DNA from 2 places in the Paenibacillus marchantiae genome. Region 2 is predicted to be linked to the other one. Evidence: riboswitches for the same ligand, from Rfam matches in the RefSeq annotation. Region 2 holds a riboswitch; the other holds the start of a gene.
The links. A riboswitch is a leader RNA that binds a small molecule or an ion and turns the genes downstream of it on or off. The one in region 2 is predicted to bind FMN.

Region 1 (11,082 bases), 1.1 Mb from region 2:
CGCCCGTTTATACTGACCTACCGACGAATCCATAGACAATACACAACCATTTTTCAGTAGATAACTTGTCCCCACAAGACACATCTCCAATCATTGTTTTTTGTTGGATATACGCTTGAATCCCGGATGTTAATCTCTGATGATGAAATGACTAGCTGAAATATTTTAAGTATATAACCATTATATAGAAGAGGATGGAAACATTCAATTTTGATTACAAAAAAACCTATTGAACATTTCCCGGTTGTCGAAAAGTACCGCAAATCACTCTGTGCATACGCCGTACTCTCATACACTCTACTCTTGCTGCTGATCCTTCTTCTGTTTTGCCCGAAATCTTCTAACCTTCATCAGATTACCACACATCTTGTCATCACAATACTTCTGGGTTCTACTGCGCGTATCGTCATAGAACATCCAACGACAATCCGTATTGTCACAGATACGAATCCTTCCCCCATCCCCTTCAACTACGGTGATGGCAAAATCGGCTGCTACCTCAGCCATGACCTGCTTCCATTGAGTTCCTACAGGAATAAGTGAAAGCTTAAGTCCCTCATCTCCAACGTTCAGTTTTCTTATGACTTGACCTTCCTTCATCATGGCGTTTAGCCATTCCAGGTCTTGGTTCGATAATGCATTTCCGTCAGATAAACGACTTGCAAGAGCCTGCAATTCATTTCTAAAGTTTCTCAAGGCTCCCTCCTCTTCCGGAGAAGCAGGTACAGGTGCAATCAGTTGCCATTGTTTGATAAATCCTTGCTGCCATTCGGTTTTACCAAGCTTGTCCTCTGAACGATCCCCGCCACGCCAGTCATGGTAATCACTGTTTACAAAATCAGTCCATAGTCTATCCATACGTACCTCCGCTAAAATGTAACTACCTATATTTAAAAAGATAGTTACAATTATTCATGTTTGGGTTATATTAATTGTAACCACATTTAAGCACTTTAGCTAGTTACCATGAATTCATTTTAGGGAGGAAAAATCAATGACTACAACAGCAACAGAACTATTGCTCATTCAGAAAGATGATACCTGGGATCAATGTAACTGGATTGTGCCTTTATCCAAGGCACTCGAAGGACTGACTGCTGAACAGGCAGCCTGGGTTCCATCATCCGGTGGATTAAGCATCTGGCAGTTGGTTAACCATATGTATTACTATAATCATCGCTTGTTGAGTCGTATTCAGGGCACAACACCCTCTGGTGCTCCTGCCGAAAACAATGAATCCACCTTCGGAGATCCGGGCGACCCTTCTGATACTGCTGGCTGGAGTGTACTTATGCAAAATACAACGCAATTAGCCGGACAACTTCGTGATCAGCTCGCTTCATTAGAAGAATCCGATCTTGAAGCCCCGTACATGGATACAGATGAAAAATGGGCACATGAGCTTGCCCGCTGGGTACTCCACGATGCGTATCATGCAGGACAGATTGTATTATTACGCAGACAACAAGGAAGCTGGAATATCATATTCTAAAAAAACACTTGAACTGCTAGCGCTTACAGGAATAAGATGGACTTATTAATGTTACAGCTTGTTCAATACACAATATAATTGAATAGGATCTTCGGGGTAGGGTGCAATTCCCAACCGGCGGTGATGTTCTTCGGAACCAGCCCGCGACTCGCTGTTTGACCCGATGTAGGGATTCAGCGACTGACTTGGTGTGACTCCAAGGCCGACGGTAAAGTCCGGATGAGAGAAGATCAACACATTGACATGCCGTTACCGAAAGGCTTATTTTCGTACGACATGTCAATGATTGAGCCCCCGTTTATTTGGTGTATACCAAAACGGGGGCTTTTGTCGATTTTGCCAACTGAAGATTCCGTGTTCTGACGAAGGAGTCCTGAATATGGAAAAGACACAACCTGCATCAACAGTTTACCGCAAGGAACGAAGTAATACCGGATTCTGGCTCGTCGTGCTCGGCGCCGCCCTTTGGGGTGTAGATCCACTGTTCCGTATTATTTTGCTCAAAACGATGACCTCCACGCAGATTGTACTGGTGGAACATATTATTGTCAGCCTTGTGGCGATTCCCGTGTTATGGAAGTTCCGGGCCGATCTGAAAAACCTGCGTGCTCGCCACTGGATTGCCGTGATATTTATCTCCTGGGGAGGATCTGCTCTCGCCACGGTATTGTTCACCCTGGCACTTACGCATAACGATCCCAACACCGTTTTGTTATTGCAAAAGATGCAGCCGCTATTTGCGATTGTTCTGGCTAAGCTGCTGCTGAAAGAAACATTGCCTCGCCGCTTCGGTGGACTGTTTATCATTGCACTTGCAGGAACATACCTGCTCACGTTTGGATTTACCCTTCCCCTTGGCAACTGGGACAATTGGGTTCATGCAGGTAGCCTGTTATCACTGGGTGCAGCTGCATTGTGGGGCGGTTCAACAGTTATGGGGCGGCTGATGCTGGGGCAAACCCGTTATGAAACGGTCACCTCTCTGCGCTTTGTCGTAGCCTTGCCACTGCTGATCTTTATGACGTGGAACGAAGGTGCTGCCTGGACATTCCCTTCCGCTACAGGTGAACAGGCGGCTGTAGCACTTAATATTCTGGGTCAGGCATTACTGCCAGGGTTACTGAGTCTTCTGTTATATTACAAAGGGCTCTCCTCCACCAAGGCCTCAGTCGCAACGCTCGCAGAACTGAGCTTCCCGATGGCCGGTGTACTGGTAAACTGGATTGCATTCCGCACATTAATTACATGGGAGCAACTGGTGGGCTTCATCCTCATCTGGATTGCCCTATTCGCCATCTCCAAACAGCAAGAACGATCAGCGACTCCGGCTGACGGTGCACCAAAGCTCCGTACGGATTGAATTTTATATAAAAGCAAATCAATTAAGGCACTGGACATCCTTTGAGATGTTCAGTGCCTTTTGTCTTTTCGCTATTCCGGTGGTACGATGACTTATGGAATAGTAGATTAAGTCAATTTAGAGAGGAACGATCATCATGTCTTCGTCTTCATCATTTTCGTATACATCTTACGATGCTATAGGTTTGGCTGAATTGGTTCGCGCACGGGAGATATCGCCTGTCGAATTGCTGGAAGCGGCGTATGCACGCCTGGAAGAAGTGAACCCGCAGCTCAATGCAGTCATTCGTACATATGAAACACGTGCACGTCAGGAAGCGAGTATAGTTCGCCCGGGAGAGCAGCCCTTTGCCGGCGTGCCCTTGTTATTGAAAGATATCTCTCAATCCCTGGAAGGTGAAATTCTCACCTCGGGTTCTCGTCTTCTCAGTGAGCATCGGGCACAGCGGAATTCTAATTTCGTTTCCCGTCTGCGCGATGCAGGCTTCATTATCATCGGACATACCAATACACCGGAATTTGGCCTGAAAAATATTACTGAGCCCCGTCTTCACGGTCCAAGTCGAAATCCATGGAATACGAATCACTCGCCAGGCGGTTCAAGTGGAGGTGCCGCTGCCGCGGTAGCCTCGGGAATTGTCCCCCTTGCGGGAGCCAGTGACGGTGGCGGTTCCATCCGAATCCCTGCTTCATTCAGCGGCTTGTTCGGACTAAAACCTACACGTGGACGGACACCTGTTGGACCAGGAGTTGGTCGTCAGTGGCAGGGTGCTTCGATTGATTTTGCCTTGTCCCGTTCCGTTCGCGACAGCGCTGCTTTGCTGGATACCCTGCAAGTGATTCAGCCCGAAGCTGCGTTTCATGCTCCCCTCTTTCCAGGCAGCTACTTGGCTGATATGAACTATCCTCATCAACGCAAACTGAAAGTCGCTTACACGACAGCTTCGCCTGTAGGAACACCTGTGAGTGATGAAGCCAAAGAAGCTGTATATAAGACGGTTCGCTGGCTGGAAGAACAAGGTCATGAGGTTGAAGAAAAGCTGAGCCCGGTTAATGGTGTCAAATTGATGGAGAACTATTACTTGATGAACAGCGGCGAAATGGCGGCGATGATCTCTTCGATGGAACGTTCTATGGGCAGAACATTAACCTCTGCTGATATGGAGATCGAGTCCTGGGTTCTGGCTGAAGCCGGCAAAAAAGTATCCGCTGCCGAATTCGTACATAGTCTGGCCGAATGGGATGTTGCCGCAGCTCAGATGTCCACATTGTTTGAACGCTATGATTTTTATCTCACACCTGTCAATGCTTTTCCAGCACCCAAAATCGGCGAATTGACACCTCATGATGAACAAATTCAGCATCTGATGCGTATTAGCGATTTGGACAAGATCCAGCAGCAGCAGTTGATTTATGAGATGTTTGAGCCAAGTCTTACCTACACTCCGTTCACTCAGCTCGCGAATCTGACGGGTCAACCCGCCATGAGTGTTCCTGTGCATCTGACTCCTGAAGGCCTGCCCATGGGTGTACAGATTATGGCAACCAAAGGCCGTGAAGACTGGTTGCTTCATCTGGCTGGTCAGCTGGAAACATCCGAACTATGGGTCGGCATGAAGGGTAATCCACTGTTTCCAGCATAAACGCTGAATACAACCTGTATCATTTTCAATGTGAGCCGTATGTTTGCCAAAGTGCATGAAAGCCATGTCAGCTCCGCATACTGAAAGCAAAAACAGCGGAGGAATGTGACGAATGAAAATGAATACTACGGAACGCCATAAGCAGTCTGTTCGTATCCCTGCCAAAACGGGTTATGCCGTCAAGGTAAATAAAGGTTCATTAATTCGGGTGACCGATTTGGAGGGTCAGCAGGTCGTTGATTTTGTTGCATATGATGCTCAAAATGCCAATAATCGATTAGACCCAGGTGTAACGATGGACGTACTGCGGTCCTACCGGATCAAACCAGGACAGTCCGTGTATTCCAATCAATATCAGCCGTTGCTTAAAATCGTTCGTGACACGGTTGGTGTTCATGATTTCTTCAACTCCGCCTGTCGTCCGGAAATGTATGAAGTATTATATGACAAAAAGGATCATGCCAGCTGCTATCATAACCTAAATCAGGCTCTTGAACCGTTCGGGATCTTGCCGCCGGATCAGCATTATCCATTTAATTTGTTTATGAAATCGGTCGTAGATGATCTGGGCAAGATTGATGTCGTAGCTCCAGATTCGCGCGCCGGTGATTATGTGGAGATGGAGGCATTGACCGATCTGGTTGTCGGTTTATCCGCCTGCCCATGTGAAGAAAGCTCATGCAACGGATATCATTGTACAGCTATTCAGCTGGATGTAGAGTCCTTATTAGATTAAGCGACGCACAGCTTGTTCTAATTTGCTCCAGACGGGAATACGATGACTTGTACCCATATGTGTGTGACTTACCGGTACAATTCGTCGAACCCGTTAAGGAGTGAACGCGTATATGTCTGTACTGTTTAGTTATATTATTCTGGGAATCTCACTATCAGCTCCAATTGGTCCGATTAATGCCGCTCAGTTGGATCGCGGAGCCCGCCACGGGTTTATGCATGCCTGGATTCTGGGACTGGGAGCCATGTTTGCCGATTTGGTGTACATGCTTCTGATCTATTTTGGAGTTGCCCATTTTCTGGACACGCCTTTCATGCGCTCTTTTCTTTGGTCTTTTGGCAGTTTTATTCTGGTGTACACTGGTGTGGAAACACTTTCCAAGTTGAAAGACGGTATCCAGACCTCTTCTACAGCAGAAGCAAGAGTGGGAAAATCTTTTGTCTCTGGCTTTCTCATGGCCCTGTCCAATCCCCTGAATATTTTATTCTGGCTCGGCATTTACGGCTCTATTCTTGCTACAACCGTGAAGCATACCGACACCGCTCATCTGCTACTATACAGTTCTGGTATTTTCATAGGAATCCTTGTCTGGGATGTCATCATGGCTGGCATGGCTAGTCGATTTCATAAACGCAGCAACGAAACCGTTTTGCGCTGGATCTCCATTATCTCAGGGATCTGTCTGATCGGATTTGGCCTGTACTTCGGTTTTGAAGCTGTACGATCTATCTTTTTCTGACATAAAAACTACACTGGACAGTCACCCAACGCCATCCTCATTAATACGTTAACGGTATCATGTGGAATGGAGTTGGGGAATCCATGGCAGAGCTGTACAGTGCCGATGAAATAAATGCATCATTCAAAGGTCTGCCCGAATGGCAGCAGGACGCTTATTCAAAATTTGCCAATATGATTGCAGATGAGGGTAATACGTATCCTTGTGTACCCGGACGTATGGGTTTTCTCTCCGGACATTTGAGATACGGATTCACAAGGGATCCGCGAACCCAAGCTTCTGCTGAAGACATGGCGGAATTACTTAGTCAATATGGGCCTGTTTCTCGGGAAACGGGACATTACGCTTCTTTGGTTGTCATTTGCGAGACACCGGATGATTTGAGAAACAACACAACGGTGGAGCAGTATCAGTCCTTGTTCTGGGAGATGCTTAACCGGGTAAGTTCACTCGATACTGCCTCCTGGCCTGAACATATTTCGACTGATCCGCATGAAGCCACATGGGAATTTTGCTTTGGCGGGGAGCCTTACTTTTGTTTCTGTGCCACTCCCGCGCACGAACTTAGAGCCAGTAGGCACTTCCCTTATCTTATGTTTGCTTTTCAACCAAGGTGGGTGTTTGAATCCATTAATGACAACACACCTCTTGGCCGGAAAATGAAAACCTTGATTCGCAAGCGCTTGGCAGCCTATGATGCCGTTCCTGCTCATCCTTCGCTCATGTGGTATGGGGAGCAGGATAATCTGGAATGGAAACAATATTTCCTGCCCGATGACGAGCAGACCCCTTCCAAATGTCCTTTTTTGCGCATGAAGCAAGCCATTAGCAAATTGACGAATAGCTGATACGAGACACCCATTCAGGGCTTTGATGGCTCAGTAGATGATGGAGGTCGCGGTTTTCGTACTTTGTTTACAATGTAAGTAATCAAGGCAATCAATACAACAAGACCTATACTGGCCAGCAGACCTCTTCTGCTGGCTTTTTCCATAGCCGTGCCAGCTACTGCTGCAAGTATAAGGACCATGGCGATCCACACTTTGATGCGATTCCAACTTGTTGGCTTCATTTTCTTGATATACGTGACGCAAATCAGAAGCCAGGTATACATTAATACCAAGCTACCTGCGGTTGTTACATATTCGAATAGGCTCTTAGGCATCCATAATGCCAGGAGAGTAGAAAGGATTAATCCAGCCGCAGTACATCCTAATGCATATAGGGGCATGTTCTTTTTTCCCCAAGTCTTCGTAAACATCTTCGGTGCATCTCCGTCTTCACCCAGTTTAACCAACATGGACGTAATCGCATAGATTGAAGCGACCATCGTGGAGAATCCGGCGATTATCAAAATTCCATTGAGAATATGAACCACGACCGTAAATCCAATTGATGACATCGCTTTGACGAGAGGACTCTCGTCTGGTGTTAATTTAGCAGCAGGAACCAGAAGAAGGATTAAGGCAATTGCCACAACATACAGCGTACTGACGGTTAATAACATCACTCTGCCTGATTTCACTGCATCCTTAGGTTCTTTCAGCTTGGCTGCCATTAAACCCATGACCTCAATCCCGGCAAAGGCAAAAAAGGCATAAATAAACCCGGTCCACACGCCTTTTATTTTGTGAGGGAACCATTCATTCGTTATTTTCTGCGGCGTAATCTTCACATCTAACCAGCCCAGACAAGCCGCTGCTGCAATTGCGATAAAAGCAACCGTTGCAGCTAACTTGATTACTGCGAGTACATTTTCTGTTTGAGTTAACCCTTTGGCTCCCAATGCGGCGATGAACAATCCAATACATGCGTATACTGCCACAAACACCCACAACGGAAACTTGGGAAACCAAAATTGAGAGAATAATCCGAGAGCAGTTAATGAACTGCCCATGATCAGCATTTCGGAAGACCAATACATCCATCCGCTTCCGAAACCGGCCCATGGGCCGAACGCTTCACCGGCATATGTTCGAAAAGCCCCTTCTTTCGGATCTTCTGCCGTCATCTGAGCTAATGCTCCAAATACAAAATAGGTCCCCGCAGCAGCCAGCACCAAAAGTACAAGCACGTATAAACCGGACCAATGAATAGCCAGACTTGTTCCGAGGAAAAATCCGGTTCCCAGCGTACACCCCGCTCCAAATAAGGAAAGACTAATCCAGCTCAGTTTCTCTTCTTCTTTTTGATGCACATGACTTTTCATATGTATCCTCCTTCATGCGTACCCCATTACGGTTTACATATGATGGAGGTTTTATGTCATTAAGGTAAAAAGAAATAAAACTGACTTAAATAAGTTTACATAATAATTTTTACGTTAACTGTACCTATTTCTTTCCTAACAACTGTTGAAGCTCATCCAGTTCTATCTTGGCTTCCGGTTGGAAGTCCTCACTTTTTACATATTGTGCAAGGCTGTAAAGTAACTGGCGCCCTTCTGTCTGTTTAATCAATTTATCATAATGTAGTGCTCCAACCAGCAGCTTGCCTTTTCCAACTTGACATTCAAACAGCAGCCCCAGCTTATGATTACGTTCAAAATTATCGATGGTTTGAACGAAAGGTTGAACATTCTCTGCGACTTTATCCAGAATAATAGACCGTGAATTCATAACGATATGCCACCAAGGATAAGTGGAATGGGTCTCACTTGGAAAGTGCTTCAAAGCAGGGTGTGAGTTATTGATTAGAAGGCCTAGTGTGCCGACGGGAACTTGCTTGTTCATGCTTTCCGAAATGGATCGGAACATCGGATAACACCAGAAATCGGTACAATATGTGCCTTCGACTGAACTGTCGTTATCTTCGAGTGTTGGGAGCAGCAGCACGCTCTCACCTTTTTCAAGTAAGGCAATGACTTCATCGGACAATTCCTTATAAATATAGTCTTGTTCAATAGCTGTCACATCATGATCAGGGTATACCCATAGGTCATATTGTTTCCGAATATCGGTACCTGGAATATGCAGGGATAGAGTGATTGGCGTCATCTTTTTCACATCAGGCAGCTTGAACTTTATTTGGCTAATCTCAAACCAAGTTTCTCCAGATACAAAGGAAATCTCGTCTTTTCCTTGTGCAATCCGCTGATCCGAATCACGCATTTCCCACTCCACAGTCTGACCCCTCAATGAATCTGTTCGGTAGTACCTTAATTGAATATAGGCATTGAAATCTTCACCCGAATTGTAGTTAAATTTCTCGAATCGGGCCAGAAGTACTGCATCGGAGCAATACGTCCTCCACTCCTCAGGAGTAACCAGCCCTTTCGAATCCATGAAGGCATCCAAAATACCTACCAGTGCAGTCCCCTGTCCACTAAAGTCCTGAAGATCGAGCAATTGAAATCCTGCCAGATGATTGGATCGAAATGCCGCCTCAAGCTCTTCCTTATAGCAGGCTACTGCAAGTTTTCCAGAACTTTTGAAAAAGGGTTCAGCCAGATGTCCCATTCCTTTGGATTGCAATCGTTCCCGAAACACCTCGAAGTTTTTTGCCTTCAGCGATCCGGTATACTTCTCGATCTCTTCATAATTGGGATACATGGCATATTGTCCAATTTCATGGGAAATGACGGGTAGATGCGGAATGAGCTGTTGTTCAACAGAAGCGGCTTTCACGGTCTTGGCTTCCGTTCCATATTGAATTTGAATCTCCGATTCATCTGCTTGAATTCCCTCACTCTCCGAAACTGTTCCATCAGGCAAGATCATGTCGTCGTAGTCCTTCAGAGTACCAGGCACGTCGGTTTGAACATGACCCAACGGGGCATCACACATGGCATAAGAGCCGCGGAAAAGTCTATCTTTGGAAAAACGTACGCCACAGTAAAAATCTTCTTCCTCTAGAATCAGCGGAGTGAACTGAAAATTGTTTGAACCCTGGGTGTACAGATGGCGTGGATCAAATGCTCTGTACGCTTTAATAATGGCATTCAGTCTTTCTTTACTGCCCCAAAGTTCATTACCAAGTGACATCATTACAAAAGAAGGATGATTCCCATACGCCTTGAGCATGGCAAAGCCTTCACGAATAAGATAGTCCTGTTCAGCCTGATTATGCTGTGGGTCGAGTTCATCCGTGATTGTACCCCAGAATGGCAATTCAGGCTCCATATAGATGCCAAGCAGATCTGCAGCGGTGAACGCTGCTTCAGGCGGACAACATGTATGGAAACGATAATGATTTATACCATATGATTTGGAAATACTCAGGATTTGCAGCCATTCATCCACATCGGTTGGCGCGTAACCTTTAAGTGGGAAGATTAGACCATCATGTTTTCCACGAAGAAAGGTCTTTCGACCGTTGATAGTAAAAGCATCTCCATTAGCTTCAAAATCTCGCAGTCCTGTTATGATTTCGGTTGTATCCAGCACATCGCCATGTTCCCCCAACAGAGTAAGGGTCAGCACATACAGATGTGGATCTGAATCACTCCAGAGCAATGCGTCGTCTCCCATCTTGTAGAGCACATGAACTTCGTCCTGGCTGCATGGATAAGTTTGCTCATTCACCACATGATTTCTGTCTGATGCCACATATCCATGTGTCTCTTTTAAAAGGGGCTTGAAGGTTTGCGCAGTAACGGACAATACAGTACCTGATATCGATTTGGACAATGTACTTGTGATTCTGAATGTTCGCTCTGTAGCATTGGGATAGATCTGTACCTCACCCATATGCACCTCGTGGTAAAATTGAATCTCCAGCTTCCCGGTAATTCCGTTCCAGTTGGTCTGAGTATCGACGGATGTAAGATGCCCGCCTTTCGTCGGATAGTCCGTATTATCGACTCGGATGGTGAGGGTGTGTTCTCCCTGCGATAGCCCTTCCGGTAAGCTGGATATATGGGGGGTGTTAAGACTATCCTGTGCTCCAACTTCTTCACCATCGACCCATAACTTGGTTATGCGCGTGCGTTCCAGATACAAACTGCATTTCTTGCCAGCAAGCGTTGAAGGTATATCAATCTCCCTTTTCAGCCACACCCATCCTTCATATGCATATTCATCAGTCAAAGACCCGATGTGAGCCACAACATTCTTTCTTCCTTTGCGTGCATGAGAAGTCGTGTTCGGCAGCGTTATGGTATCGTCAAATGGGC
Region 2 (11,082 bases):
TGCCATATAACAGACGAACCGTAATCTTGGCATAATCATCATGATTGTGTTTCCTGAATGTAAAATGCACATGAACATACGAGATGAGGACTGCGACAAGAAGCAGTGCGATCAACAAGCCGATTCCTCCAAGCCAAATCCACACAGGCCTTACCTCCAAGCCCTCAATTCTTTTCTCGTCTAGTATGACACTCTATATAGGAAAAAATTCACGTCTGACCTGAAAATTCCATTTAATCTTTGAACGACTACCTTGCACTCCATTCCACATACCACGCCAAAAAAACCGGCACCCCGAAAGGGCAACCGGTTTTGGATCGATCCAGACTGCAAAGTTATGAGTGCGAAGGATCATCTTCGTTATTAATATCGTTTGCATTTGCATCATCTTCGAGATTTGCACTATCCAGGTCCAGGTCCACATGCTGCACATCCAACTTTTCAAAAAGCAGCTGTGTTTCTTCCTCCAGGTTCTCGGAATCTTCAAACAACCCTGGCTCCGGCAGATCTTTGAGCGAAGCCAAACCAAAGTAATCCAGGAAAGACTTGGTAGTGCCATATAGAATTGGGCGTCCAATTGCCTCAGCCCGTCCCACTTCCTGAATGAGATCCTTGTTCACAAGTGTATGAATGGCACGTTCGGATTTCACCCCACGGATCTCCTCAATCTCTACCCGTGTGATAGGCTGACGGTACGCCACAATAGCGAGCGTCTCCAACGCCGCCTGGGATAAAGAGGTACGTGCAGGTGAATAAGCCAATTTCTCAAAATAGGCCGCATGTTCCGGCAAGGTACCCAGTTGGACTACCCCTGCAATTTTAAGAATTTGTACGCCTCGTCCCTGCTTGGCAAATTCAGCGATCATTTCCTCAATCGCATCCGACACCAGTTCGGTTCGCTGATCTACGATTTCGGCGATTTGTTTGATGCTCAGACCTTCTTCTCCGGACAAAAACAGCAGGCCTTCAATAATCGATTTCAATTTCGGAAAATCCATGATTCTTTGTTTCCCCTCTCCACTCCATAACGATATCCTCAAACATCCGCTCCTGATAACAGACGATCTGCTTCATCTTCATCAGTTCCAGCACCGCCAGAAAAGTTACGACAATCTCGTGCCGATAAATTTGGTTATCCAGCAACTTGGAGAATAACAGCCTGCCTCCCGGTCCCATACTTTCCAACGCACCGATGACATCGCGAATACGATCCTTAACCGAGATTTCATCCCGATGGATCCGAGTTACAGTTGTCCGCTTCTCCGCCTTGCGCAGCGCCTTCTGGAAAGCCGCAATCAGATCCGAGGTATGCAAACCCTCGACCGGATTCGATTGTGCTTCTACAGGCATATACGGCCGCAAATCCTCGGGCTCTTTGGAGAAAATAAGGCTGCGTTCCCACTCCCGTTCGTGCAAGTGACGCGCAATTCCCTTGTATTTGCGGTATTCAATCAGACGCGCAATCAGTTCTGCACGTGGATCATAATCTTCATCTTCCATATATGCATAATCCTCAAAGTCCTCGATTACCGGTGGTTTGGGCAGTAATAACTTGCTCTTGATCGACAGAAGTGTTGCCGCCATTACCAGAAATTCACTCGTAATATCCAGCTCCAGCTCCTGCATCGAATGCAGATACGCCATATATTGATCGGTAATATCGCTGATGGGAATATCCTGGATATGAATCTCTGCCTTATCGATCAGATGAAGCAGCAGATCCAAAGGCCCTTCAAAAGTCTCCAGTTTGTATGTAACTACCGTCACTAGACGAATCCTCCCGCCAGAAAAATAAAAACCCCCGCTAAGCCGCCGAATCCGGTCTCCCGTTTTCGTCTGCGCTGAGCAGGGCACTATATTAAATAAGCACTATTTTAGCTGTTTCGTCAAGTTCGCCATTTCAATAGCGGCAGTAGCTGAATCCCAGCCTTTGTTTCCTGCCTTTGTTCCAGCACGCTCAATGGCCTGTTCAATATTCTCTGTTGTAACCAAGCCGAAGATTGTAGGTACGCCTGTTTTCAGGTTAATTGCGGCTACACCCTTAGCCATCTCATTGCACACATAATCATAATGTGTTGTTGAACCACGGATAACCGTCCCCAGCGTAATGACAGCATCATATTTTCCACTTTCAGCCATTTTTTGGGCAATCAACGGGATTTCAAACGCTCCTGGAACCCACGCTACATCCACTTCATCATCTTGTACACCATGACGTTTGAACGCATCCAGTGCTCCACTGAGCAATTTGCTTGTAATGAACTCGTTAAAACGTCCTACAACCACTCCATATTTTAATCCTTCTGATACCAAATGTCCTTCAAAAAAGTGTGGCATTCAAGTCATCTCCCTAATTGTATTATATGATGTACGCAGCTGATCTTTGGAAACTAGTTCACCCTGTTTAACCTCAGAAAAACTACTCAGTTTTTTTCTTCATTCTGCTCGATATCGTCGAACTTTAGCATATGGCCGAGCTTCGCCTGCTTCGTGTGCAAGTAGACCGTATTGTCCTCGTTCTCTTCCATCTGAATGGCAACACGTTCCACCACTTCAAGTCCGTACCCTTCAAGTCCTTTAATTTTGCGTGGATTGTTGGTTAACAACCGAATTTGACGAACCCCTAGATCTTTGAGAATTTGGGCACCAATGCCGTAATCTCGAAGATCGGCAGCAAACCCAAGCTTCAGATTGGCATCCACGGTGTCCAGACCTTCCTCTTGCAGTTTGTAGGCTTTCAGCTTGTTGATCAGTCCAATGCCTCGTCCTTCCTGTCTCATATAGAGCAGGACGCCGTTGCCTTCGTCATGGATCTGTTTCAATGCTGCATCAAATTGTGGACCACAGTCGCATCGATGAGAATGGAATACATCCCCTGTGAGACATTCGGAGTGTACGCGGACCAATACAGGCTTCGATCCGTCAATTTCGCCTTTAACCAAAGCGACATGCTCCTTGTTGTCCACTGCATTTGTGTATGCCACCGCCTGGAATTCACCAAAGTCTGTTGGCATACGTACAGCTACTTCGCGTTTAACCAACTGTTCCTTCTCATTCCGGTACCGAATCATGTCCTGAATACTGATCAGCTTCAGATCATGCTTGCGGGCAATCTCCTGCAGATCTGGAAGTCTGGCCATCGTGCCATCTTCCTTGATCACTTCACAGATTACACCTGCCGGATAAGAACCGCACATAATGGCGAGGTCTACAGCTGCTTCCGTATGTCCCGCGCGTCTTAGCACACCGCCATCTTTGGCGATGAGTGGGAACATATGGCCCGGCTTGCGGAAATCTCCGCTTTTCGCTTCGGGATCAATTAGACCCTTGACTGTAATGGAGCGTTCATGAGCCGAGATGCCCGTTGTGGTATCTTTATGATCTACAGAGACGGTGAAAGCCGTCCCATGAAAGTCTGTATTTTGCTGAACCATAGGCTTTAGGTTGAGTTCATCGGCACGTTGCTGCGTAATGGGAACACACACCAAACCTCTGCCTTCGGTAATCATGAAATTGATCACTTCAGGTGTAGCCTTTTCCGCCAAAGCGATAAAGTCGCCTTCATTCTCCCGATCCTCATCATCCACCACAATAACCGGTTTACCCTGCATGAGATCGTAGATGGCTTCCTCAATAGAATTCAGAATGGATTTCTCTAACATAGGTCCCCCTCCAGTTTCCATTTCAATTTATATTTGTAGTTTATCAATTACGATTTGTTAAGCAAAGCCGTGATTAGCCAGGAAATCCTCACTGATACTTCGCGGCTTGCCCGCACCGGTCTCCTGATGTCCCTTACCATAGTGCAGCAGATGATCCACATATTTGCCCAAAATATCACACTCAATATTGATGGTATCTCCCGTCTTTTTCACATTTAATACGGTCTCACCAATGGTATGTGGAATAATGGATACAGTGAATGCGGTCTGTGAAGTATGCACAACGGTCAGACTAATTCCGTCCAGGGTTACAGACCCTTTGGGTATCAGATATTTGAACAGCTGCATATCGTCAGGTTTGATCTCGAAAACAATTGCATTCTGGTCACGTGTAATGCTGCCAATGACCCCAGTGCCATCGACATGGCCCTGAACGATATGCCCGCCAAAACGTCCACCTGACAGCATGGCTCGCTCCAGATTAACTTTGCTGCCGGATTGCAATTGACTAAGATTGGTATGTCGATATGTCTCGGGCATCACATCGGCAGTAAATCCGCCACCCTCCAGAGTTGTCGCAGTTAAGCATACCCCGTTTACAGCTACACTATCGCCAATCTTTAAGTCGTTCATGATGGCGGAAGCTCCGATATTCAGGACCATCGCTTCGCCTTTCCGACCTATCCGCCGCATCTGACCGACTTCTTCCACCAAACCGGTAAACATGCTACCGCCTCCTTTATTTATTTCATTATCGTTAATTCATTTATTCAGGCCAAACCGGAATTCCGCCAATGCTGATATTATCTCCAACTTGCTCAATTTCCAGCTGATGTAATTGAATCGCCTGACTCATGCGCTCTACACCCTCAAAGCGGAAACTGCCTGGTGTTTCGTATCCTCCGACAATTTTCGGAGCAATGAACATGAGCAGTCGATCTACCAACCGCGCTTCCAGCATGGACCCATTCAATGTTCCACCGCCTTCAAGCAGAATTGAACCAATCTCACGCTCACCGAGCTTGCTGAGTGCACTCAGTAGATCAACACGTGGTCCTGGACCACAACGTATAATCTCCACCCCATAGGCTTCCAGCCGCTCAGCCGCTTCAGGGCTCGCCTCATCTGTTGTAAGTACCCAGGTAGGTGCAAGGCCATCCTTGACCATTTTGGCGCCTACAGGCAGACGTAGCTTGGAATCGACCACGATTCGTACTGGGCTGATCCCTTCCACTTGCAAGCGAGTTGTCAGTTCGGGATTGTCTGCAATGACCGTTTCCACACCAACCATAATTCCTTGATGGCGATGGCGAAGCGCGTGTACAATCTCGCGAGCAGACTCGTTAGAGATCCATTTGCTGTCACCGCTACGCGTAGCAATTTTGCCATCCAGTGTAGAGGCCGTCTTCAAAGTTACAAAGGGGAGTCCTGTTGTAATGTATTTGATAAATTTCTCGTTCATCCGTCTTCCGCGCTCACGCAGCACTCCAACTTCAACTTCGATCCCTTGTTGACGCAGCATGCTGATTCCTCTGCCGGATACTTGCGGATTCGGATCTTCGCAGCATACAACGACACGTTTCACTTTCTCATGAATGAGACGTTCGCTGCATGGTGGAGTCTTGCCATAATGACTACAGGGTTCGAGCGTAACGTACACTGTACTGCCTTCGGCATCACTACCCGCCATGTTCAGTGCATGAACCTCTGCATGACCCGTTCCCCGTTTGAGATGACTTCCGAGGCCCACGATACGTCCTTCTTTTACCACGACACAACCGACTACCGGATTGATTCCGGTCTGTCCTTGTGCCCGTTCTGCCATATCCAGTGCTAGCGCCATATAAAATTCATCATTAATCATTTCCAAGTCCGTTCACCCCACGGTTAAAATCTTAAGTTATAGACCTCCCTTCCAACAGAGAGGCATGTTCCATATCCAATAAAAAATCCCCGTCGAACAAACCGTTCGATGGGGATGATGAGAGACATGTGTCACCAGCAGTACTATTGATACATTGCCAACAACACATCGCCCAAAACTTCATTTCAGGCAAGTGAAAGCAGACACATACCTTAATGAACTTCAATTACAGGTAAAGAGCTTCTATGATGTGGCATATGTATGAAGATTTCCGGAAGTAACCGGATTTCTCCCTGCACAGGAAATGAATTCGTCAAAAACTGTACAGCAACACTCCTGCGGAATGCGGCCCCTAAGGACTGCACCCTCTCCTTCTCCCATCCAGACTATACTGTCGGTTCTGGAATTACACCAGATCAGCCATCTGCCACAGGCAGACGGGTCACGGACTTTGCATCAATGCTGGATAGATATCCTCACATACTGCATCACCGCCGGTAGGGAATTACACCCTGCCCTGAAGGATTCGTTGCGTTATTAATTGGATGTTAGCACTTTAACGTCAAAAAATCAATTGTTTTTTGTTCCTTTTTGTCACATACTAACTTTTAATAAGCTTAAGTGTAAACAAAAACCGCTTCGCTAATTGCGAAACGGTTTACATACGTTTATTGATTAAGCTTCTACTACTTCAACTGTTTCCATTTTGTCGCGACCTTCGAAAGCGTCCACGAATTCCATACCTTTGGTTACTTTACCAAATACAGTATGTTGTCCATCCAAATGTGGTTGCGGTTGGTAGCAGATGTAGAACTGGCTTCCGCCTGTGTTACGGCCTGCATGAGCCATAGCCAAAGTTCCACGCTCATGTTTGTTCGGGTTGATTTCACAGTTAATTGTGTAACCTGGGCCGCCTGCACCGGAACCGTTAGGGCATCCACCTTGAGCTACAAAGCCCGGAATAACACGGTGGAATACAAGACCGTTGTAGAAACCGGAGTTAGCCAGTTTCTCAAAGTTTGCTACTGTGTTTGGAGCTTCTTGATCGAACAAATCGATTATAACTTCTCCGCCGTTTGCCATTTTGATTTTCGCTTGTTTCGCCATATGTAAATGACTCCTTTCGTATTGACCATCGTTAATGGTGCCAGAACGCATGACCCTGGGCCAAGCTTTATAGCACTTTTCTTAGTGTACACTGAAAATGGATTGATCGCAAAATAATAAGCAAGTTTTTTTCAAAATCCAGCCCTAAAGATGCAAAAGAAGACAAAAAAGGAGTGTCCTTTTTTGTCTTCTTCATATAGTGCTCCACTATTTGTTCTTTAATTAACGGGTAACTGGCTGTTTTGCAATACGCTCAGGTACGAGATCATTCTGGATGATGTCCTGATACGTCTCACGGCGTACCACTACATCCCCTTGACCGTCTTTGACAAACACAACTGCCGGACGACGAATCCGGTTGTAATTGCTTGCCATCGAGTAGTTGTATGCGCCTGTGCAAGCTACTGCGAGTAGATCGCCGCTTTGCACTTTAGGCAGGTCCAGATCCCAGATCAGCATATCGCCGCTCTCACAACATTTACCAGCAACAGATACCGTTTCCTGAGCAGCCTCATTTGCACGGTTTGCCAATACAGCCTCATATTTGGACTCATACAGCGCTGGACGTGGATTGTCTGTCATTCCACCATCAACAGCTACGTATTTACGAACTCCTGGAATATCTTTGCTTGTTCCAACAGTGTAGAGCGTAGTTCCCGCTTCCCCTACGATGCTGCGGCCTGGTTCAACCCAGATCTCAGGCACGGCATAGCCGATTTGAGCAAAATGATTTTTCACCGCATCCGTGATGGCTTTCACGTATTGTGAAACTTCAAGCGGTGTATCTCCATCGATATAGCGGATACCGAAGCCACCGCCCAGATTAACCACTTTGAATGCCACGTTAAGACGCTCATACACATCTGCTGCAAACTCAGCAACGCGTTGAACTGCCATTTGGAAGCCTTCAACTTCGAAAATTTGGGATCCGATGTGTGAATGCACACCGAGCAATACCAGATTTGACTGCTTGGAAGCCAATTCAATGGCTTCAAATGCCGTTCCGTTCCCGATATCGAATCCAAATTTGGAATCCGTTTGTCCTGTCGAGATATATTCATGCGTATGCGCTTCAACACCAGGCGTCACACGAAGCAAAATGTTAACTTTGCGATTTTTGTCTGCGGCTACAGCTTGCAGCAAGTGCAGTTCATTGAAGTTATCCACAACGAAGCAGCCAATCTCTGCATCAAGCGCCATTTCGATCTCTTCCAGCGTTTTGTTGTTACCGTGGAAATGAATGCGTTCTGCCGGGAAACCGGCTTGAAGTGCCGTGAACAATTCACCGTCGGATACAACATCCAAGGAAAGTCCTTCTTCCGCAGCAAGGGCACACATCGCCATTACGCAGAATGCTTTACTTGCATAAGCAACCTGGAAACCCAGGCCTGAAGCACGGAACGCTTCCATATACTCTCTGCAGCGCTCACGAACCAATTGCTCGTCCACAACATACAGGGGAGTTCCAAATTGTTCTTTCAAGTCGGTTGTATCGACTCCACCAATTTCCAGATGTCCCTGTGCATTTATTTTACTTGTACCATGTAAATACATAATCTGCATTCCTCACTTTTTTATATACTGGAACAGCTGTTATTCCAATGATTTTACACCAGTATATCAAATTAGAAAATGAGAAGAATGGATTTTTCGGCAGATCATTTGTGTTTTTTACTTTTTTGCAGTTCCCCGTCTGGATCACTGTCCATTTTGGTATTGTCACGCGTTTTGTTGATCGAAGGACGTTTTTTATTTTCCAACAGCGGCAAACGGAACAAAAAGTTACCCAAAGCCTTTGCATTAAACGGTATGAACGGCCAGAGATAAGAAGAGTTGTAGGAGCGATGCAAAGTGAGCGCCACGATAATGAACGTCGTCCCGACAACGAATCCGGGAACCTTGAATATCGCCACAGCAACGAGCAAAAACAATCTGACCAATCGATTAGCCAAACCAAGCTCATAACTGGGTGTTGCAAACATACCAATCGCGGCAATCGCCATGTAAAGTACCACTTCATTGACAAAATATCCTGTTTTTACGGCGATATCCCCGACTAAAATGGCCGCAATCAAACCCATGGCCGAAGCGAGTGGCGTCGGGGTATGGACTGCTGCCATCCGTAATAAATCCACTCCGAATTCAATAAGCAGGAACTGCAGAATCAGCGGGAGCTGGGCATTTTCATGAGGACCGATGAACTCCATTCCTGCTGGCTTAATGGCAGGGTCAATAACCATCAACAGCCATAGCGGCAACAGGAAAAGCGAAATCAGAATACCCCCAAATCGTACCCAGCGCAGATAGGTTCCCATAAAGGCGGTCTGTCTGTTCTCTTCCGCATGCTCACACAGGTCAAAAAAGGTCGTGGGCAGAATCATCACACTGGGTGAAGTATCTACAAAAACAACCACCCTTCCGTCCATCAAATGAGATGCTGTCACATCCGGTCGTTCCGAATAACGAACCAACGGATACGGGTGCCAACCCTTGTTAATAATCGCTTCTTCAAGCTGTTTATCGGCAGCAGGGATGCCGTCGATATTTACTCGTTTGATTTTTTCACGAACGGAATCCACCTGAACCTTGTCCACGATATCGTCAATATATACAACACAGACATCCGTTTGCGATCTGCGTCCAACCTGCATAATTTCAAATTTTAATCCTGGGTCCCGTATTCTTCGGCGCACTAACGCCACGTTGGTCAGAAGTGTCTCCGTGAATCCGTCTCTTGAACCCCGCACCACTCTCTCCAGCGAAGGTTCCTCTGGGGAACGTACCGGATAGCTGCGGGTATCCATAATAATAACGGAACGATCCCCTTCGACAAACATGGCACTCATGCCAGTGAGGACCTTGTTGATGACGGCGCTCATTTTCTCCACTCGCTCAACTTGAATATGAGGAATGTAACATTCGAAATACGACTTCAGCGCATGTCCGGACACTTGCTCCGGTGTAAGATAGGTTAGCCTTTTTAGCACTTCAAGCAGAATCTCATCCTTTGCAAACCCAGTCAGTAGCAACAATCCAACATGTTTGCCACCCAAGACCATTTCCCTCATATTCACATCAAAGGACTCTCCAAGTCCCAACACTTGCTGAAGCGTATATTTGTTATCACTCATGCGAGGGGATATATCGTCGTTTTCCTGCCAATATTCTACCGATTCCTCGATACTGTCAGACATTTCATTTTGCTTCTTCTTTTCGTAAGCCTTCTTTTCTTCTTCCTCCTGAATCTCATAAGGAGATTTATGCATCTTCTCTTCGGATGTTGCTTCGCTGGATTCATGCCCGTCGTTGTCCGATCTTACGTCCATTTCTCATCCTCCTTAGGACTAACGTTTTAACGCTGGTATACAAAAAAGTCAAACAGGGAACCTGTCATCTTCCCCAAAATCATAGCAAGCAACAATCCAAACAAATACGATTTCATGCCCAGTCGTTTTGCCAGCACTGGCAGTACATTCAGCACTTCAGTCAGTGCCGCAGCAAGCAGACCGATGAACACACCGCAAAACAGTCCGATGATCGGGCTCAGCAACAGCACTCCATGCACCTTCCAGTGCCAAAAATCCGCAACGGTACCGAGCAGCGAACCTCCAATCAAGGCCCCTTCATACCAATGGGTTTTGTCATAGGATCGCGTAAGCTGAGCTAGTCTGGGGATCATATCAAGCACGAGAATAAGCGCAATCACACCGCTTCCTACAGCGATTCCCCCCGCAATGCCCAGCACAATGCTGATTGCTCCGTTAAGAACGCTCATCCGCATTCATCTCCCTGCGTTCCTCTTCATGCATACGTTCGGTTTCTTCAATCACTACATACTTGTCTACATTTTGCTGATATAGGAACATTTCCACTTCCAAAGGGGTAGGTTCTTCATTCCACTTTTTCTTGAATAAATGATTGAAGAACACAGCCATACCAAACCCGATCCCGAGAGAATACGCCACCTGAAACAGATACGGATGCTCATCCCGGCGGCCCGTAATCATCTCTACAATTCGAATCTGGACTTCCTGCATGTTTACGTCCGCATGAAAATTCATAATGGTCAATGCTGATCCAAAGAAAAGCAGCAGCCACACCAGGATGAACAGAGATTTGGAAGGCTTGCCACTTCCTACAACCACCTCAACAAGCGTATGACCCGATCCGATTAATTCAACGGTGACATCTGGCAAGGCACGACGGATCTGGGGGATGATCTGCAATATATCAATGAGGATCAGATTGCCGTCCTCCGGTCCGGGGCGCAGCAATTCAAGCTCAAGCAGCCTTCCTTCCTGTTCTTCGGGAGAGGTGAGCAAGTGAGCTACATCTCCAAGCTTGACACTTCGGCCTCTTTGGATGCGAATACGGCTGCGCAAACGAACATAGACCGTTGGAGTGGGTGTCAGGGACATCCGGAACACTCCTTTACTGCGTAATTTAGGT

Region 1: linked by a shared signal. The riboswitch ahead of PTQ21_RS20880 (DMT family transporter) and the one ahead of ribD (bifunctional diaminohydroxyphosphoribosylaminopyrimidine deaminase/5-amino-6-(5-phosphoribosylamino)uracil reductase RibD) in region 2 are both predicted to bind FMN.

Annotation. Positions count from the first base shown of each region.
Region 1 covers NZ_CP118270.1:4,590,116-4,601,197, reverse strand. Annotated here, with positions in the region: gene PTQ21_RS20895 (amidohydrolase family protein) at 1-84, opposite strand, end outside; gene PTQ21_RS20890 (CGNR zinc finger domain-containing protein) at 298-858, opposite strand; gene PTQ21_RS20885 (DinB family protein) at 995-1,492, shown strand; FMN riboswitch at 1,576-1,727, shown strand; gene PTQ21_RS20880 (DMT family transporter) at 1,872-2,852, shown strand; gene PTQ21_RS20875 (amidase) at 2,989-4,494, shown strand; gene PTQ21_RS20870 (urea carboxylase-associated family protein) at 4,607-5,230, shown strand; gene PTQ21_RS20865 (LysE family transporter) at 5,343-5,969, shown strand; gene PTQ21_RS20860 (YqcI/YcgG family protein) at 6,053-6,817, shown strand; gene PTQ21_RS20855 (amino acid permease) at 6,832-8,178, opposite strand; gene PTQ21_RS20850 (glycoside hydrolase family 2 TIM barrel-domain containing protein) at 8,303-11,082, opposite strand, start outside.
Region 2 covers NZ_CP118270.1:5,728,989-5,740,070, forward strand. Annotated here, with positions in the region: gene PTQ21_RS25760 (DUF2953 domain-containing protein) at 1-145, opposite strand, end outside; gene scpB (SMC-Scp complex subunit ScpB) at 336-998, opposite strand; gene PTQ21_RS25770 (segregation and condensation protein A) at 967-1,767, opposite strand; gene ribH (6,7-dimethyl-8-ribityllumazine synthase) at 1,870-2,337, opposite strand; gene PTQ21_RS25780 (bifunctional 3,4-dihydroxy-2-butanone-4-phosphate synthase/GTP cyclohydrolase II) at 2,424-3,662, opposite strand; gene ribE (riboflavin synthase) at 3,720-4,388, opposite strand; gene ribD (bifunctional diaminohydroxyphosphoribosylaminopyrimidine deaminase/5-amino-6-(5-phosphoribosylamino)uracil reductase RibD) at 4,429-5,532, opposite strand; FMN riboswitch at 5,892-6,055, opposite strand; gene PTQ21_RS25795 (peptidylprolyl isomerase) at 6,202-6,633, opposite strand; gene lysA (diaminopimelate decarboxylase) at 6,856-8,187, opposite strand; gene PTQ21_RS25805 (spore germination protein) at 8,292-9,899, opposite strand; gene PTQ21_RS25810 (stage V sporulation protein AB) at 9,986-10,414, opposite strand; gene PTQ21_RS25815 (stage V sporulation protein AA) at 10,395-11,051, opposite strand.